DNA from 4 places in the Rahnella sp. JUb53 genome. Region 1 is predicted to be linked to each of the others. Evidence: predicted binding sites of a transcription regulator. Region 1 holds the regulator's gene; each other region holds the start of a gene.

The links. The regulator CRP, encoded in region 1, controls carbon source genes, mostly activating them, when cyclic AMP is high. The targets are predictions, from matches to a motif close to ATGTGANNNNNNTCACAT.
Region 2: a site for CRP is predicted at 1,728-1,745, ahead of idnO (gluconate 5-dehydrogenase). Genes of this name have one in related genera too.
Region 3: a site for CRP is predicted at 1,968-1,985, ahead of EC840_RS11660 (DeoR family transcriptional regulator). Genes of this name have one in related genera too.
Region 4: a site for CRP is predicted at 1,630-1,647, ahead of EC840_RS07445 (glycoside-pentoside-hexuronide (GPH):cation symporter). Genes of this name have one in related genera too.

Annotation. Positions count from the first base shown of each region.
Region 1 covers NZ_SLYT01000011.1:20,432-24,187, reverse strand. The annotation lists gene EC840_RS21070 (YccS/YhfK family putative transporter) at 1-719, opposite strand, end outside; gene crp (cAMP-activated global transcriptional regulator CRP) at 781-1,413, opposite strand; gene EC840_RS21060 (OsmC family protein) at 1,776-2,183, shown strand; gene EC840_RS21055 (LysR substrate-binding domain-containing protein) at 2,185-3,096, opposite strand; gene EC840_RS21050 (MFS transporter) at 3,290-3,756, shown strand, end outside.
Region 2 covers NZ_SLYT01000004.1:378,623-382,378, reverse strand. The annotation lists gene EC840_RS12280 (MFS transporter) at 1-339, opposite strand, end outside; gene EC840_RS12275 (LacI family DNA-binding transcriptional regulator) at 673-1,656, opposite strand; gene idnO (gluconate 5-dehydrogenase) at 1,862-2,626, shown strand; gene EC840_RS12265 (SDR family oxidoreductase) at 2,635-3,378, shown strand; gene EC840_RS12260 (leucine-rich repeat domain-containing protein) at 3,595-3,756, shown strand, end outside.
Region 3 covers NZ_SLYT01000004.1:240,569-244,324, forward strand. The annotation lists gene EC840_RS11650 (isoaspartyl peptidase/L-asparaginase) at 1-160, opposite strand, end outside; gene tsgA (MFS transporter TsgA) at 436-1,632, shown strand; gene EC840_RS11660 (DeoR family transcriptional regulator) at 1,708-1,941, opposite strand; gene moeA (molybdopterin molybdotransferase MoeA) at 2,184-3,428, shown strand; gene moeB (molybdopterin-synthase adenylyltransferase MoeB) at 3,431-3,756, shown strand, end outside.
Region 4 covers NZ_SLYT01000002.1:618,892-622,647, reverse strand. The annotation lists gene EC840_RS07450 (glycoside hydrolase family 31 protein) at 1-123, opposite strand, end outside; gene EC840_RS07445 (glycoside-pentoside-hexuronide (GPH):cation symporter) at 120-1,499, opposite strand; gene EC840_RS07440 (peptide MFS transporter) at 1,742-3,295, opposite strand; gene EC840_RS07435 (non-oxidative hydroxyarylic acid decarboxylases subunit D) at 3,673-3,756, opposite strand, start outside.

The DNA of each region.
Region 1 (3,756 bases):
AGCGCGACCTGAAAACGTTGAAACAGTCTTTTATGGTGATGATGATGGCCGTGTTGCGGCAGCATGTGCAGTTGCTGATAGAGCAGGGCAATCAGGTCGATGACCTGCTGCTGTCGCGTCAGCAACGGGGGTAACGCGGTTTCAGGATCGGTGTGTTGCGTCAGCAGGCTGTATTTAGCTTCGAAGTAATCCGCGAGTTGCAGATAGAGCTGACTGAGCGTTTCGCGCATCGGCTGTTCTTCCGAAATACGAAACCACGCCCAGTTAAACAATCCGTACCAGGCCGTGCCGGCGGCGAAAAGCACCGGTGCCTGCCACATCGGACGCAAGCCAACCATGCTCAGCGTGAAGATGGTCGCGACCAGTGCACCGGGCAACAGACGTGCATGCAGCGGGCTGATTTCACCGGTCACGCCTAACAGCAAGGCCAGCGACAGCATGATGAGCGGCAGGGGAATGTGCCAGTTTTCCAGCATGACTTGCAGCAGAATACTGCTCACGGCAAACAGTGTTCCGCCAATTATCAGGCGTTTGAAAAAGCGTTTATGCGGAGTATCGAGGCCCGCGACGTTGCAGCAGGCAGGACAAAGAGAGAACAGCAGCCCCATTTGCAGATTGCCGAACAACCAGCAGATACCAACGGGCAGGCACAACACCAGCGTCTGGCGCAGCGCGTAGTTAACTTCCGGATGGTAAAACAGTCTTCGCCATAGCGTCATGGATAAAGCTTAGCCCATAAAAAAGGCGCGACAGTGTTCTGCCGCGCCGATTTTTAAGGGATTAACGTGTGCCGTAAACGACAATCGTTTTACCGTGTGCCGAGATCAGACTTTGATCTTCAAGCATTTTGAGAATACGTCCGACTGTTTCACGTGAACAACCGACGATTTGGCCGATTTCCTGACGGGTGATCTTGATTTGCATCCCGTCCGGATGGGTCATCGCATCAGGCTGTTTAGCCAGATTAAGGAGAGTTTGAGCGATACGCCCTGTTACGTCGAGGAAGGCCAGGTTGCCGACTTTCTCTGACGTCACTTGCAGACGGTTTGCCATCTGCGCGGAAAGACGCATCAGAATATCCGGGTTAACCTGAATCAGCTGGCGGAATTTTTTATAAGAAATTTCAGCCACTTCACAGGCAGTTTTTGCACGAACCCACGCACTACGTTCCTGACCTTCTTCGAAGAGTCCCAGCTCGCCGATGAAGTCACCTTGGTTAAGGTAGGACAGTATCATTTCTTTGCCTTCTTCATCCTTGATAAGGACAGCAACTGACCCTTTCACGATGTAGTAAAGCGTTTCGGCTTTTTCACCCTGGTGAATCAGCGTACTTTTAGAAGGATACTTATGTATATGACAGTGAGACAGGAACCATTCAAGAGTCGGGTCTGTTTGTGGCTTGCCGAGAACCATTTGCTATTATCCTCTGTTGTTATCGCTGCCCAAAATCACAGGGCTCAGAGTTCCCTGTACGGCACTTCATAAAAAAAGCGCCCTTTCAGCATATAACTCCCCAGAAATGCTGCAAGCGGGTGTCGGGGTGAAACAGCCTGATTATTGCCGTTATCACCGTGGGTTCTGTTCTTAAACCGCGAAAACCGTCACCGCAATTCACTGGAAAGTATGTTTCGGCTTTGTTTGTAGCACAGGTTTGCAATGCTGTCTTCTGTTGTCTCGCTTCAGCATGATGGCGATCGGGTTACGTTGCCAGATTTTAGGTGAAAGGGTACTCTGGGAGCGGAATTCGACGAGTTTATTCACCGGGAGAATAGTTCATGCACGCACGCGTAAAATGGGTAGAAGGGCTGACGTTTTTAGGCGAGTCAGCGTCAGGCCACCAGATTTCTATGGATGGTAATGCGGGCGATAAAGCACCCAGCCCGATGGAAATGCTGCTGATGTCCGCAGGCGGTTGCAGCGCGATTGATGTGGTGTCTATTTTGCAAAAAGGCCGTAATGACGTGCGTGATTGTGAAGTCAAGCTGACCTCACAACGCCGCGAAGAAGCGCCGCGCCTGTTCACGCACATCAATCTGCATTTTATCGTCACCGGTAAAGATCTCACCGATAAGATTGTCGAACGTGCCGTTAGCCTGTCTGCGGAAAAGTACTGCTCTGTGTCCCTGATGCTCGGCAAAGCGGCGACCATCACGCACAGCTTTGAAGTGATCAGCGTCGAATAAGTTACGACCAGTCATAGGCGTGGCACTGGCTGCGCAATAAATCCAAAAATCGCCGCGCGGCAAACGTCAGCGGCGATTTTTGCGAGTAAAGCACACAGTATTCTGCCTGCGGCAGGGTATCGATATTGAGCACACTCAGCCTGTCCTGCAATCCGAACGGCGCTTTCATCGCGCGCGCCACAATGGTCAGATAATCAGACTGCAACACCATATTTAGCCCGCACACCACCGAATCTGTATGCACCGGCATTTCCGCTGCCGGCTGATGAAATCCTCCCATCGATACCCTGATTTGCTGGTAATACCCCATATCCGTTTCGGGCAACAGCCAGCGCGCATCCTGTAATTCCTCCAGAGTTGTGGAGCCTGCCAGCGGATGTCCACGCCGGGCGATAACGCAGAAAGGTGCGCTGAACAGTGGCTCACGTACCAGATCTTCCAGCGGAAATCCCGGCCCGGCGGTACCGACCGCGAAATCCAGTTTCCCTTCGCGCAGTGCAGGTAATAACGTGGAAAGTTGCCCTTCTTTGATCAGCAGTTTGGACTGCGGAAACTGCGTCTTAAATTCTCCTGCCAATCCGGGAAAAACCGTCAGCGCCAGCAGCGATGAAAATCCAATGGCGACGGAGCCCTGCGAATATTGTTCGATCTGGCGAATTTCATCGGCGGCGCGCTCAAGCTCTTCGAGGATAAATTGCATACGCTGTGCAAATGCCCGCCCCGTTTCGGTCAGCGTCATCCCCTGATTGCCACGCACGATCAGCTGCGTATCGAGCGTTTGTTCCAGTTCACGCAATGTTCTGCTGACCGCCGGTTGTGACTGATTCAACGCCCGCGCCGCGCCGCGAATACTGCCGCTGCGGATAACCTGCTGGAAAACCTTCAGTTGCTGCAATTTCGGCAAATAGCGCATCACGATCCCTATCAGTAAAAAGCATCACCCGCCCAAAAATTGCATCTTATGGTCACGCTGTAAAGCTGATAGCGTCAGGATCGCGAAAAATAATATGTTGTTATTCAGTTGATTACGTGATGCATGTCGCATTTTACGATTCATCCGGCAGTGAGAAAATCTGACGTGGTGATAACAAAAAGGGATATCCGCTATGAAAAGTCGTTCCCTGATGATCTTCCTGCTATTTGTCGGTTATGCCGTGGTGTATATCGATAAAACAGTGATGGGCTTTGCGCTGCTGCCCATCGAGCGCGAATTTAATCTGCAACCTGAACAGCTGGGGTATATCACCGGCATTTTCTTCCTGGCCTATTCGCTGTTTCAGATCCCCGCGGGCTGGCTGAATGACCGGTTCGGCTACAAAAAAGTGCTCGGCATGTCGCTGTTCTTGCTGGGCGGCTTCGCGCTGTGTTTCGGAACGCTGGGCCTCAGCCTGGGATTGCTGGTCACGTTCCGGTTTCTCTCCGGCGTCGGCCATTCCGGCTATCCTGCGTCCTGCGCCAAAGCCGTGGTGTCCAATTTCGCAGTTGAGAAGCGAACCTTTGCGCAGTCGATTTTGCTGTCTTCCGCCGGACTGGCGATGACTGCCGGACCGCTGATTGCGGTTTACAGCCTGGA
Region 2 (3,756 bases), on a different contig from region 1:
CACACCCAGCGCAAAGCGCAGGAACAGCAACTGATACTGATTGGTGATAAAGCCGGTCAGGATGGAGATCACCGCCCAGGCAATCAGCGAGCAGGCGATAAATTTCCGTCCGCTGCCGTGAACCGCCAGACTGCCACCCGGAACCTGCAGGAATAGATAACCGATAAAGAATATACCGGCGGCCAGTCCGGCCATTGAAGCGGTAATCCCTAATTCCGCGTCCATACCGCCGGGCATGGCGAAACTAATATTAACCCTGTCCATGAAGGAAATAATGCAGGCGATAAGTATTGGTGTAATAACACGTAACCAGCGGGCCTTAGGAATCTTATTATCCATTCTGTGATCCTCGGTGATGCTCGTCATACTTCAGGTTGCAGATGCGTTGGCTGCGCCCGCCAAGCCCGGTCACTTACTTGTGTAAGCTCCCGGGGATTAACGGCCTTGCCGCCTTCCCGCAACCCGAATTATTTAGAGCATGTTCAATGCGACGTTTAATTTACTAATTACTATTTCGTCTTTCGGCGATGACTTAATAAAAGCATTTTGAGGAAAGTATTTCGTGACAGGCGTCACGTTGAATTATGTTAAGAAAAGGTGTTACCACATACGTGATCCTGCACCGGAGTTCGCGTGCAGGATTGAGGGGCGAAATGGAGGCTGAAAGAAGAATTAAATCGTGCCGCCGAGGGAAATTCGGTAGTGCAGATCCACGCGTTCGATTGTCGGCAACTTTCTGATTTTTTTAAGCAAAATCTCAGCCACCACTTTACCCATCTCAAAGCGCGGCGTGATCACGCTCGCCAGTAATGGTGTGGTCGCCAGCCCGATATCTAATCCATGGAAGCCCGAAATCGCCATGTCCTGCGGAACGCGGATGCCTAATTTGATACATTCCTGTAACACGCCGACCGCAATATCGTCATTGGTACATAAAATCGCGTTAGTTTGCGGATATAACTGACGCGCCATGGCTAACATTCCGGCGCCGATAGACACCGATGAAACTTTATTGGGCGTGATATGTACCGGCGTCAGACCCCGTTCAGTCATGGCGCGGCTGTAACCCTGATAACGTTTCTGGTCACGGGCATCCGACATCGAACCGAAATACACCACATGCTCTTTGCCGCTGGCGAGGAGGGTATTCGCCATATCGTAACCGGCCTGCTGATTATCAAAACCGACCGCAATGCGCCCGTGCGTGTCATCGAGATCCATCACCTGTGCGACAGGAATTTCAGAAGCATTCAGGTACTTATCGGCTTTCAGCGTATGCACGGAATCGGTCAGGATCAGCCCTGCCAGCTGATAACCCAGCAGATTGACGATATGTTCTTCTTCGCGTTCTTTGCTGTAATCGTAATTGACCACCAGCGTCTGAAAGCCCTGTGCGGAAGTGACCGACTCAATGCCAGCCAGCAAATCGGAGAAAATCTGGTTGTTGAACGAGGGCACTAAGATGCCGATACGCGGCGCTTTGGCCGGTCCGCGGGCTTCTTCCAGCGGATATCCCACTTCTTCCATCACCTTCGTAATGCGTTCGCGGGTTTCAGGAGACACCTTTTCCGGCGTGCGCAGAAAACGGCTGACCGTCATCTTTGTGACGTCCGCCAGTTGGGCGATGTCCTGTAATGTCACGCGCTGATTTCTCATGCGGAATTTTCCTGATTGGGCCTGCAAAGATACCTTGTTATTGAAACAGAAAGCGCCGGAAATTGTTATCAAAATGATGAGGATCACACCGGGAGTAACAGGGTTTTTTAACATTCCGTGAGGTGATCTGCATCACAGTTTGGCGCGGGGTAAACCGGTGTAGTGAAGCTAACTTTTCAAATCTGCATTCAATAAGGCCAACGTCATGACAAATCTCTTTTCACTGGATAATAAAAAGATTCTGATTACCGGCTCGACGCGCGGTCTGGGTTTCCTGCTGGCGAAAGGGCTGGCGCAGCATGGCGCAGAAATTATCGTCAACGGCACACAACCGGAGTCGACACAAAAAGCCGCTGAAGCCCTGCGTGCTGAAGGCTTTATCGCCCATGCCGTTTCTTTTGATGTCACCAGCAGTCAGGCGGTGAATCAGGCGATCGATCATATCGAAAGCACCATCGGGCCGATTGATGTGCTGGTAAATAACGCCGGTATTCAGCGTCGCCATAAATTCACTGAGTTTCCGGAAAAAGACTGGGACGACGTGATTGCCGTGAATCAGAAATCTGTATTCCTGGTTTCTCAGGCGGTAGCGCGATACATGATCCAGCGCGAGCGCGGCAAAATCATCAATATCGGTTCGATGCAAAGTGAGCTGGGTCGCGACACCATCACGCCATACGCCGCTTCAAAGGGTGCGGTAAAAATGCTGACCCGCGGCATGTGTGTCGAGCTGGCGCGCTACAATATTCAGGTCAACGGCATCGCGCCGGGCTATTTCAAAACGGATATGACACAGGCCCTGGTGGATAACAAAGAGTTCTCAGAATGGTTGTGCAAACGCACTCCGGCTGCACGCTGGGGCAATCCGGAAGAGCTGGTCGGCGGCGCGGTTTATCTGTCGTCTAAGGCCTCAGATTTTGTAAATGGTCATCTTTTATTCATCGATGGCGGCATGTTAGCTGCGGTCTAGGAGGCCCAATGAACAAAATCGCATTAATCACTGGCGGGGGCAGCGGTATTGGCCTGAGCGCCGCCAAAGCGCTGGAAGCGACTGGATTTACCGTGATCCTGGCCGGACGAAACAAAGAAAAGCTGGAGCAGGCTGTCGCGCTGTTTGCGCCGGGACAGGCGGTGGCGCGCCAGCTGGATGTGACCAGCCCGCAATCGGTCGCCGCGCTGTTCCAGGATATTCAGGAAACCTTCGGGCGTCTGGATTTACTGTTCAATAACGCCGGTAATAACGTAAAGGATGTTCCAATCGAAGAACTGCCGGTGGAAGACTGGCTGTCGGTGATCAATACCAATCTGACCGGCGCATTTTTATGTACGCAGGCGGCGGTGAAACTGATGAAACAGCAATCGCCGCAGGGCGGACGCATCATCAATAACGGCTCGATTTCAGCACAGTCGCCGCGCCCGAATTCCGCACCCTACACCGCCAGCAAACACGCCATTACCGGGCTGACCAAGTCCACGGCGCTGGACGGGCGAGCGTTTAATATTGCCTGCGGGCAAATTGATATCGGTAATGCGGCCACAGATATGGGCAATAAGGCGCTGGCGGGCAGAATGCAAGCCGACGGACATATTGCCGAAGAACCGGTGATCCCGGTGGAACGCGTCGGCGAGGCGGTGGCGTTTATGGCCGGTTTACCGCTGGATACCAACGTGCTGACCATGACCGTCATGGCGAGCGCCATGCCGCTGGTGGGACGCGGTTAAATGCACTGAGCTGGAAATAATGGTGGTATATCTATTTCCAGCCAGTTATACATTCATATAAAGCATTAACTTTTTTTAATGGTGTATTTAATTTTTCCAAAAAGGAAGATTATAAAACACATGATCTACTAATTTAATTAGCTAATTTCAAAACTTAATATTAATGATATGGTGAGTTTGAAATTAACCTAGCAAGCTAATATGGAGATGTAGATTATGGATTTCAAAAAGAATAATTTCCCCGCTTTACTCCTTATGTTGACGAGCACACTGTTTACCTCTGTAAGTTTTGCAACTCAGATCGTCAATGTTCCCGATAATAAATTTCATAAATGTCTGAATGGCCATCTTAAGCAGTCTGACTATCCTCTTGCACCA
Region 3 (3,756 bases), on a different contig from region 1:
GCCCGGCACTGACAATCCTTTCCAGTTCGGCCAGGTAAAGTTGTTCTTTTTCGGCGCTCATTGCCGCACGGGTTATTGCCCCGGCACCACCATGAATAGCAATGACCGGACGCTTCTTGTTCGAAACGGAAGCCGCTGAATTATCAGTAGAAGAACTCATTAGCACTGCACCTTTCGATGTTGTATTTATGTATGGAAGATGTTGACCTGTTTTTTGACTATATTTAGCCCGCTACAGTATGTAAAGCAGAAATGCATCGCCACCAAAATGGCGCTAATTGCTTAGATTGTTTAGGAAAAACAAATGCTGCAATTGAATATACATGCGGGACAAATCACCAGAGAACAGCAATAATAAACGTCCTAATCGCGGCAAAAGCACCTCTGGATAAGCTTACCGCGACTTTTTATTTTCTCTTTTTAGGAAATCAGTTTATGGAAACTGTTTATAACCGCCGCCGGATTAATGTGATCTCATGGCTAAGTTACTTTTTTACAGGGGGCCTCGTCTCCACTCTGGGTATTGTTATCGGGCCAGTCGCGACGGCTTTTAATAAAGATCCGGCCTTTATCGGCCTCATGTTCTCACTGATGAACATCGGTTTATTCCTGCCGATTATGATCAGTGGCATCCTGATGCGTAAGTTCGATCTGGGCAAGCAGCTGATCACCGGGTCAATTGTCACCATCCTGACCTGTATCGCGCTGTTCGTGATGCCGTCGATTACCCTGTTCGGCATCGGCGTTTTCCTGATTGGTGCGACAGCTGGCCTGATGATGTCGATTGGCAGCTATCTGGTTGTGCGTATTAATGACGACCCGAAAAAGCGTTCCGCCAACTTAATCTTCACCGACTTCTTCTTTGCGCTTTCCGGCATGACGTTGTCTCTGGTGCTCGGTTTCCTGTTCAAGCATGGCGCGAGCTGGCTGGCGATGTACGGCATCATGGGTACGCTGAGCGTGCTGATGATCCTGCTGTGTGTGGGTCAGAAATTCCCGACCGTTGCGCAGCCGGAAAAAGTGGCGAAAAGCGAGCGGGAAGCGAAAGAGCCGTGGGGCTTCGCGGCGTACGTGCTATGTTTTGCCCTGTTCGCCTTCGTCTTCAGCGAGCTGGTTTTCACCCTGTGGATGCCAAGCTGGTTGCATGAGCATTTCGGTCTGGACACTGACAAAGCGGCGATCTACATCACCACTTACTGGATGGTGAAAGCGATTGGCCTGTTCCTGAACCAGTTCACCGTGCGTTTTGTGAAACTGCGTACCTTCCTGTTTGCGTCGGCCATCGTCGGGTTAATCAGCCTGTTTGTGGTGACACACAACGAAAACACCACGCTGGTGATGATTGCCGTTGGCCTGTTCGGCTTCTGTAACTCCGGTATGTTCTCCGGCCTGATGAGCTACGGCAGCCTGCAGGTGAAAAACTCACCTCCAACGCTGACCTCTGCGCTGCTGACGACGGCTTCAGTCGGTACGCTGATTTTCGCTTCCTTCTCATCATTCATTTACCGCGAATACGGCCTGTTCTGGGCACTGAATATTGCGACCGTATCTTACGTTCTGCTGGTGCTGGCGGTGATCATCGCCGGTGTGCGCAGTAAAGCGGAAAAAATCCACCGCGAAATGGCGGCATAACATTTACTACGCATAAATTCATGCATAAAAAAGGGAAGGCTTAAAAGCCTTCCCTTTTCTTATTTAGCTGCGCCTTTAAAGCTGCGGGCAACGCTGCAAACTGTTTAGCCAGGATGTTTCTGGCTGAGCGGCCAGACGACGCGCGCGTCCATGGCGGCGTAAAATCAATCCCTTGTCCTGCATTTCACTCAAATCACGTCGGATCGTTTCAAGACTCACATCCAGCGATTGTGCCAGTTCGCTAACCTGTAACACTTCATGTTGTTCTACCAACTGAAGGATGGCCTGATGGCGATTTTTTTTAAGCACCGGTTATTCCTGTGTATATGACAGATATGTGACACAAATCACAAATAACGGTAACTATGATAACCGCGTTACATCCGTAATTTTGGGATCGATCTCAATTTTTCAGAAATCCCCACGAAGTTTTTACGCCTTCAGCGGTTTTTGGTTCGTCCCGATTCTCTGTCATACTATGCTCATGCCCCATTTTCCCGTCCGTCGCCGGTGAGTACGCCCGCGTCGCCGGACTGAATCACTAAGGAATTTTGATGGAATTCAACACTGCAGGTTTGATCTCACTTCAGGAAGCGCTGGATAAAATGCGCGCTTACGTTCCGAAAAAAACAGCGCAGGATGCCGAATCGTTGCCACTGGCAACCGCCGCTGGCCGTATTACTGCGGCGCCGGTGCTTTCCCCGATTTTTGTCCCGCCTTTTGATAACTCCGCGATGGACGGTTATGCCCTGCGCATTGAAGATCTGCACGAGGGCGCTGTCCTCCCGGTGGCGGGAAAAGCCTTTGCCGGCGCGCCTTTTCATGGCGAATGGCCTGCCGGAACCTGTATCCGCATCATGACCGGTGCGCCGGTTCCGGCCGGTGCCGACACAGTGATCATGCAGGAACAGGCAGAAGTTTCAGACGCGGGAATACGTTTCACAGCAACGGCGCAAAAAGGCCAGAATATCCGCCTGATGGGTGACGACATTAAGCAAGGCGACAGCGTTTTGCCTGCGGGCGTGCGTCTGGGGGCGGCCGAATTACCGCTGCTGGCGTCCCTTGGCGTGACTGAAGTACAGGTCTGGAAGCCGCTGAAAGTCGCCGTATTTTCCACCGGTGATGAGCTGCAACCTGTCGGTACGCCTCTGCAGGAAGGCCAGATTTATGACACGAACCGGTTTGCCGTGCGGCTGATGCTCGAGCAACTCGGCTGTACGGTGCTGGATTTAGGCATTATCCGCGACGATCCGCAGGCATTGCGTAAAGCGTTTGAAGAAGCCAATGAATTTGTCGATTTGGTGATTTCCAGCGGCGGTGTTTCCGTCGGTGAGGCCGATTACACCAAACAGATGCTGGATGAACTGGGCGAAATTGGTTTCTGGAAACTGGCCATGAAACCGGGCAAACCGTTTGCTTTCGGAAAACTGAAAGACAGCTGGTTCTGCGGACTGCCGGGGAATCCGGTGTCGGCTGCACTGACGTTTTATCAGCTGGTTCAGCCATTTATCGCTCAGCTTTCCGGTCACAGTGCCTGGCAGTTCCCGCCACGCCTGAAAGCGAAAGCCGTAACGCCACTGAAAAAATCGCCCGGCCGCCTCGATTTCCAGCGCGGTATTTTCAGCACCAATGCAGAAGGTCAGCTGGAAGTGCGCACTACCGGCCATCAGGGATCGCACGTCTTCAGCTCCTTCAGCCAGGCTAACTGTTTTATCGTGCTTGAGCGTGAACGCGACAATGTTACGGCTGGTGAAATCGTTGAAGTCGAGCCTTTTAACGCGCTGCTGCGGAGCTGAACATGGCGACTCTGCCGGAACTGACGGACGCTGAAGCCCTGCGCTATAACCGCCAGATAGTACTGAAAGGGTTTGATTTTGATGCGCAGGAACAGCTGAAAGCCAGCCACGCGCTGATTGTCGGGCTGGGAGGTTTAGGCTGCGCCGCCGCGCAATATCTGGCGGCGGCAGGCACCGGTACGTTAACGCTGCTGGATTTCGATACGGTATCGCTCTCAAACCTGCAACGCCAGACGCTGCACACTGACGCGCGGATCGGGATGCCGAAAGTCGACTCCGCCGCCATAGCGCTGGCGGCAATCAATCCGCACATCCGCTTAAATCAGGT
Region 4 (3,756 bases), on a different contig from region 1:
ATTCAGTTCAGGCCGGCAGGTAGCGCGAACGCGCAGGCTGTTTTCACCCCAGGGTTCAATCACCAGCGTTTGCTGATCGAAATGCCAGAGGATACGGTTTTTTTCGGCGATTAATTCGCTCATGCGGACTCCTGTGTATGCAAGGTGGCCTGAGGGACAGGCTCGTGTTCCCGTGAAATTTTGGACTGATTAATCTGTTTCATGGTCGCGTCGTTAAGCTTGTACCAGCGCATCGACAGCGCGCTGAACATCGACAACACGCCCGGCACCAGTGAGAACAGCGCGATAATTGACAGCATCGCGGCGGTATTTTGTTGCGCGGCGTGCGGCACATAACCGCTCATGCCGAGTGTCCAGCCGACCACCGCCCCGCTCACCGCCATCCCCATTTTGAGGATCGCCAGCAAGGTCGAGAACACGGTACCGTCCATGCGTTTGCCCTGTTTGTATTCGCCGTAATCCACCACGTCGGACATCATCACCCACATCAGCGTAGTCGTGACCTGATAGAACGTGGACACCAGCAACGTCATGCCGACCAGCAGGGAAATCCACGCCGGAACGAAGAATATCGCCATGCTCAGCAAGCCGGTCAGAATGGCGCACAGCGTAAACGCCGCCAGTTTGCTGCGGTTGCGGGTCAGCGGTTTGACCAGCAAACTGCCGAGACTTTTACCGATAATGTGCGCCGCCAGCAGCCACATAAAGTAGCTGCCATTGCCAAGATAATAAGTGACGTAATACATCATCGCGCCAAGGCGGACGACGCCGAATGAGATGTTGAAGAAGATCAGCGCCGCGACCACACGCCACTGATCGTTACGCACTAAATCGCGCAAATCAGAGAGGAAATTCTCGTGCGTTGGCGGTGCGCTGATACGTTCTTTGGTGTTGAGAAAACACAGCAGGAACATCACCACGGCAATCGACGCCATGATGGCCATCGCGCCGAAATAGCCGTCGAGCTTATTACCGCCACCGATCATTTCTGCCAGCGGCATCATCAGGAAAGTGGACATCGCGCCGCCGAGCGTGGCGAGGAAAAACCGGTAAGATTGCAGAGAAATACGCTGGGTGTTATCCGGCGTAATAATCGCCCCCATCGAGCAGTAAGGAATGTTGATGGCGGTATACATCAGCATCATCACGCAATACGTGACGCTGGCATAAACCATTTTGCCGCCCAAAGACAGCGATTCCGGCACCGCGTAAACCAGTAAACAACTGGCACCAAACGGCAGCGCAAGCCACAGAATATAAGGACGGAACTTACCAAAACGGGTTTGCGTGCGGTCGGCGATTAACCCCATTGCAGGGTCAACAATCGCATCCGCCACGCGGGCGACCAGAAACATTGTCCCGACGAAAACCGCCGGTAATCCCACGACATCGGTGTAATAAAACGTCAAAAATATAATCACGTTATCCAGGCCAATATGGCTCGCCATATCTCCCAGACCGTAGCTGATTTTTTCTTTTACGGATAACTTCGCCGTCATTTTTCGTCCTGCCTTTTGTAGGGTTAAACACAAAAAAGTCAGTCCGTCCGTGGTCCGAGGACTTGTTATAGAATGGTTAAAAGGCAGTCACAATTGCGAGATGTTATAAATTTCTTATGTTTTTTGATTAATGTGATACCGGTAACATGGATATGATCAAAAAAAATGAGGCAGTCCGAAGACCACCTCATTTCTGTTTACTGCACCGACCGGTTACGGGTCGATAATCACATCATTTCCCGTCAGGCGTGAGTGACAGGTTTCTGTTCTGAACTGGCCTGTGCGTTTTCCAGCATTCTACGTACCGGAATAATCAGCACGAACAATACGGCAGCACAGATAAGCAACGCGATGGAACAACGCGCAAAGAGATCAGGCAGCATATCCAGCTGATCGGCTTTCACGTGACCGCCGATCAGACCCGCCGCCAGGTTACCCAGCGCACTGGCACAGAACCACAGCCCCATCATCTGACCGCGCATTCTCTCCGGTGCCAGCAATGTCATGGTCGCCAGACCGATCGGGCTCAGACACAGCTCGCCGAGCGTCAGCATCAGAATACTGCCCACCAGCCAGAACGGTGAAACGCCTGCGCCGCCGCTGTTCAGCACGTTTTGCGCCGCCAGCATCATCAGGCCAAAGCCTGCCGCTGCGCACAAAATACCGATAATGAACTTGGTGATGCTGCTCGGACGGATGTTTTTACGTGCCATCATCGGCCACGCCCAGCTAAATACCGGTGCCAGCAGGATGATAAACAACGCATTGACAGACTGGAACCAGACCGCCGGGATTTCAAAATCGCCGATCATGCGGTTGGTGTAGTCATTCGCAAACAGGTTGAACGAGGTCGGTTTTTGCTCGAACGCAGACCAGAAGAACGCGGCGGAAACCAGCAGGATAAAGCAGACCAGCAGTCTGGCGCGCTCTTTGCGGTTAAGCCCGGCGAACAGGAACAGGTAGATAAAGTACAGGGCGACGGATGCCGCAATCACGTACACCAGCACGCTGGCGACAGCGACCGGATTGATGACAATCACGCCCTGCGCAATCAGCGTTACAACGACAGCCACGCCGACGGCCAGCGCCAGTAACCAGGCACCGACGCCGTTTTTCTTCGCGACAGGATTGTTCCAGGTGGAATCCAGACCGACTTCGCTGTCATAGCGTTTCATTGCCGGTACGGCATAAACGCGGAAGATAATCAGCGCCACCAGCATACCGATACCACCGATACCAAAGCCCCAGTGCCAGCCATGCGATTTTATCAGCCAGCCGGAAATCAGCGGTGCGATAAACGACCCCATGTTGATGCCCATATAGAACAGCGAGAAACCGCCGTCACGGCGTGCGTCGCCCTTCTTATACAGCGTGCCGACCATGACCGAGATACAGGTCTTGAACAGGCCGGAACCCAGCACGATAAACATCAGGCCGATGAAGAACAGGTTGTCGCCCATAAACGCCGACAAGGCAATCGCCAGGTGACCCAGCGCAATCAGGATCGAGCCGTACCAGACTGCACGTTGTTGCCCAAGCCAGTTATCTGCCAGCCATCCGCCCGGCAGCGCCGCGAGATACATACAGCCCGCAAAGATACCGACGATGGCCGATGCGTTTTCACGCGCCAGTCCCATGCCGCCGTCATACACCGTCGCTGCCATGAACAGGATCAGTAAGGGACGGATACCGTAAAACGAGAACCGCTCCCACATTTCTGTGAAGAACAGAGAACCCAGCGGATAAGGATGACCGAAGAACGTCCGGCTCTCGTTTTTGTGATCAGAGGAATGCATAAACTCTCCAAAAGGTGTGTCGTAGTGTTTGTAAAATCTCAATGCCTGGCGGTTATCATTTCGCCGCTCTTTAACATTCAGACATTATTATTTGCCATTCGAAACTAGTTTTGTCTGGCGAGAACTGCAGAACTTTTAGAGGAAAAGTCGACAACTGTCTACCTTTACAGAGTTTATGTTGGCAAAAATGTGGGACTATTCAGGAGAAAAAAGAAGGGGGTTTTCAGGGAAATCGATTTTTAACTGCTTGATTTCAGGAATTTTCTTAGAGATTACCTAAACTGTTTTTACGCGAAAAGTTTATGTTCAGATGAATTTCCGTAAAAACGGCTTCTGAAGCTTCTCCTCCCTGTTTTCAGAGGGAGGAGAAAGTCACATTACTCCGCCAGAAGTGGCGGGATCGACGGCACCATCGGCGCATTGTCGATATCTGCCTGCGTCATCTTAAACGCCTCGGGATA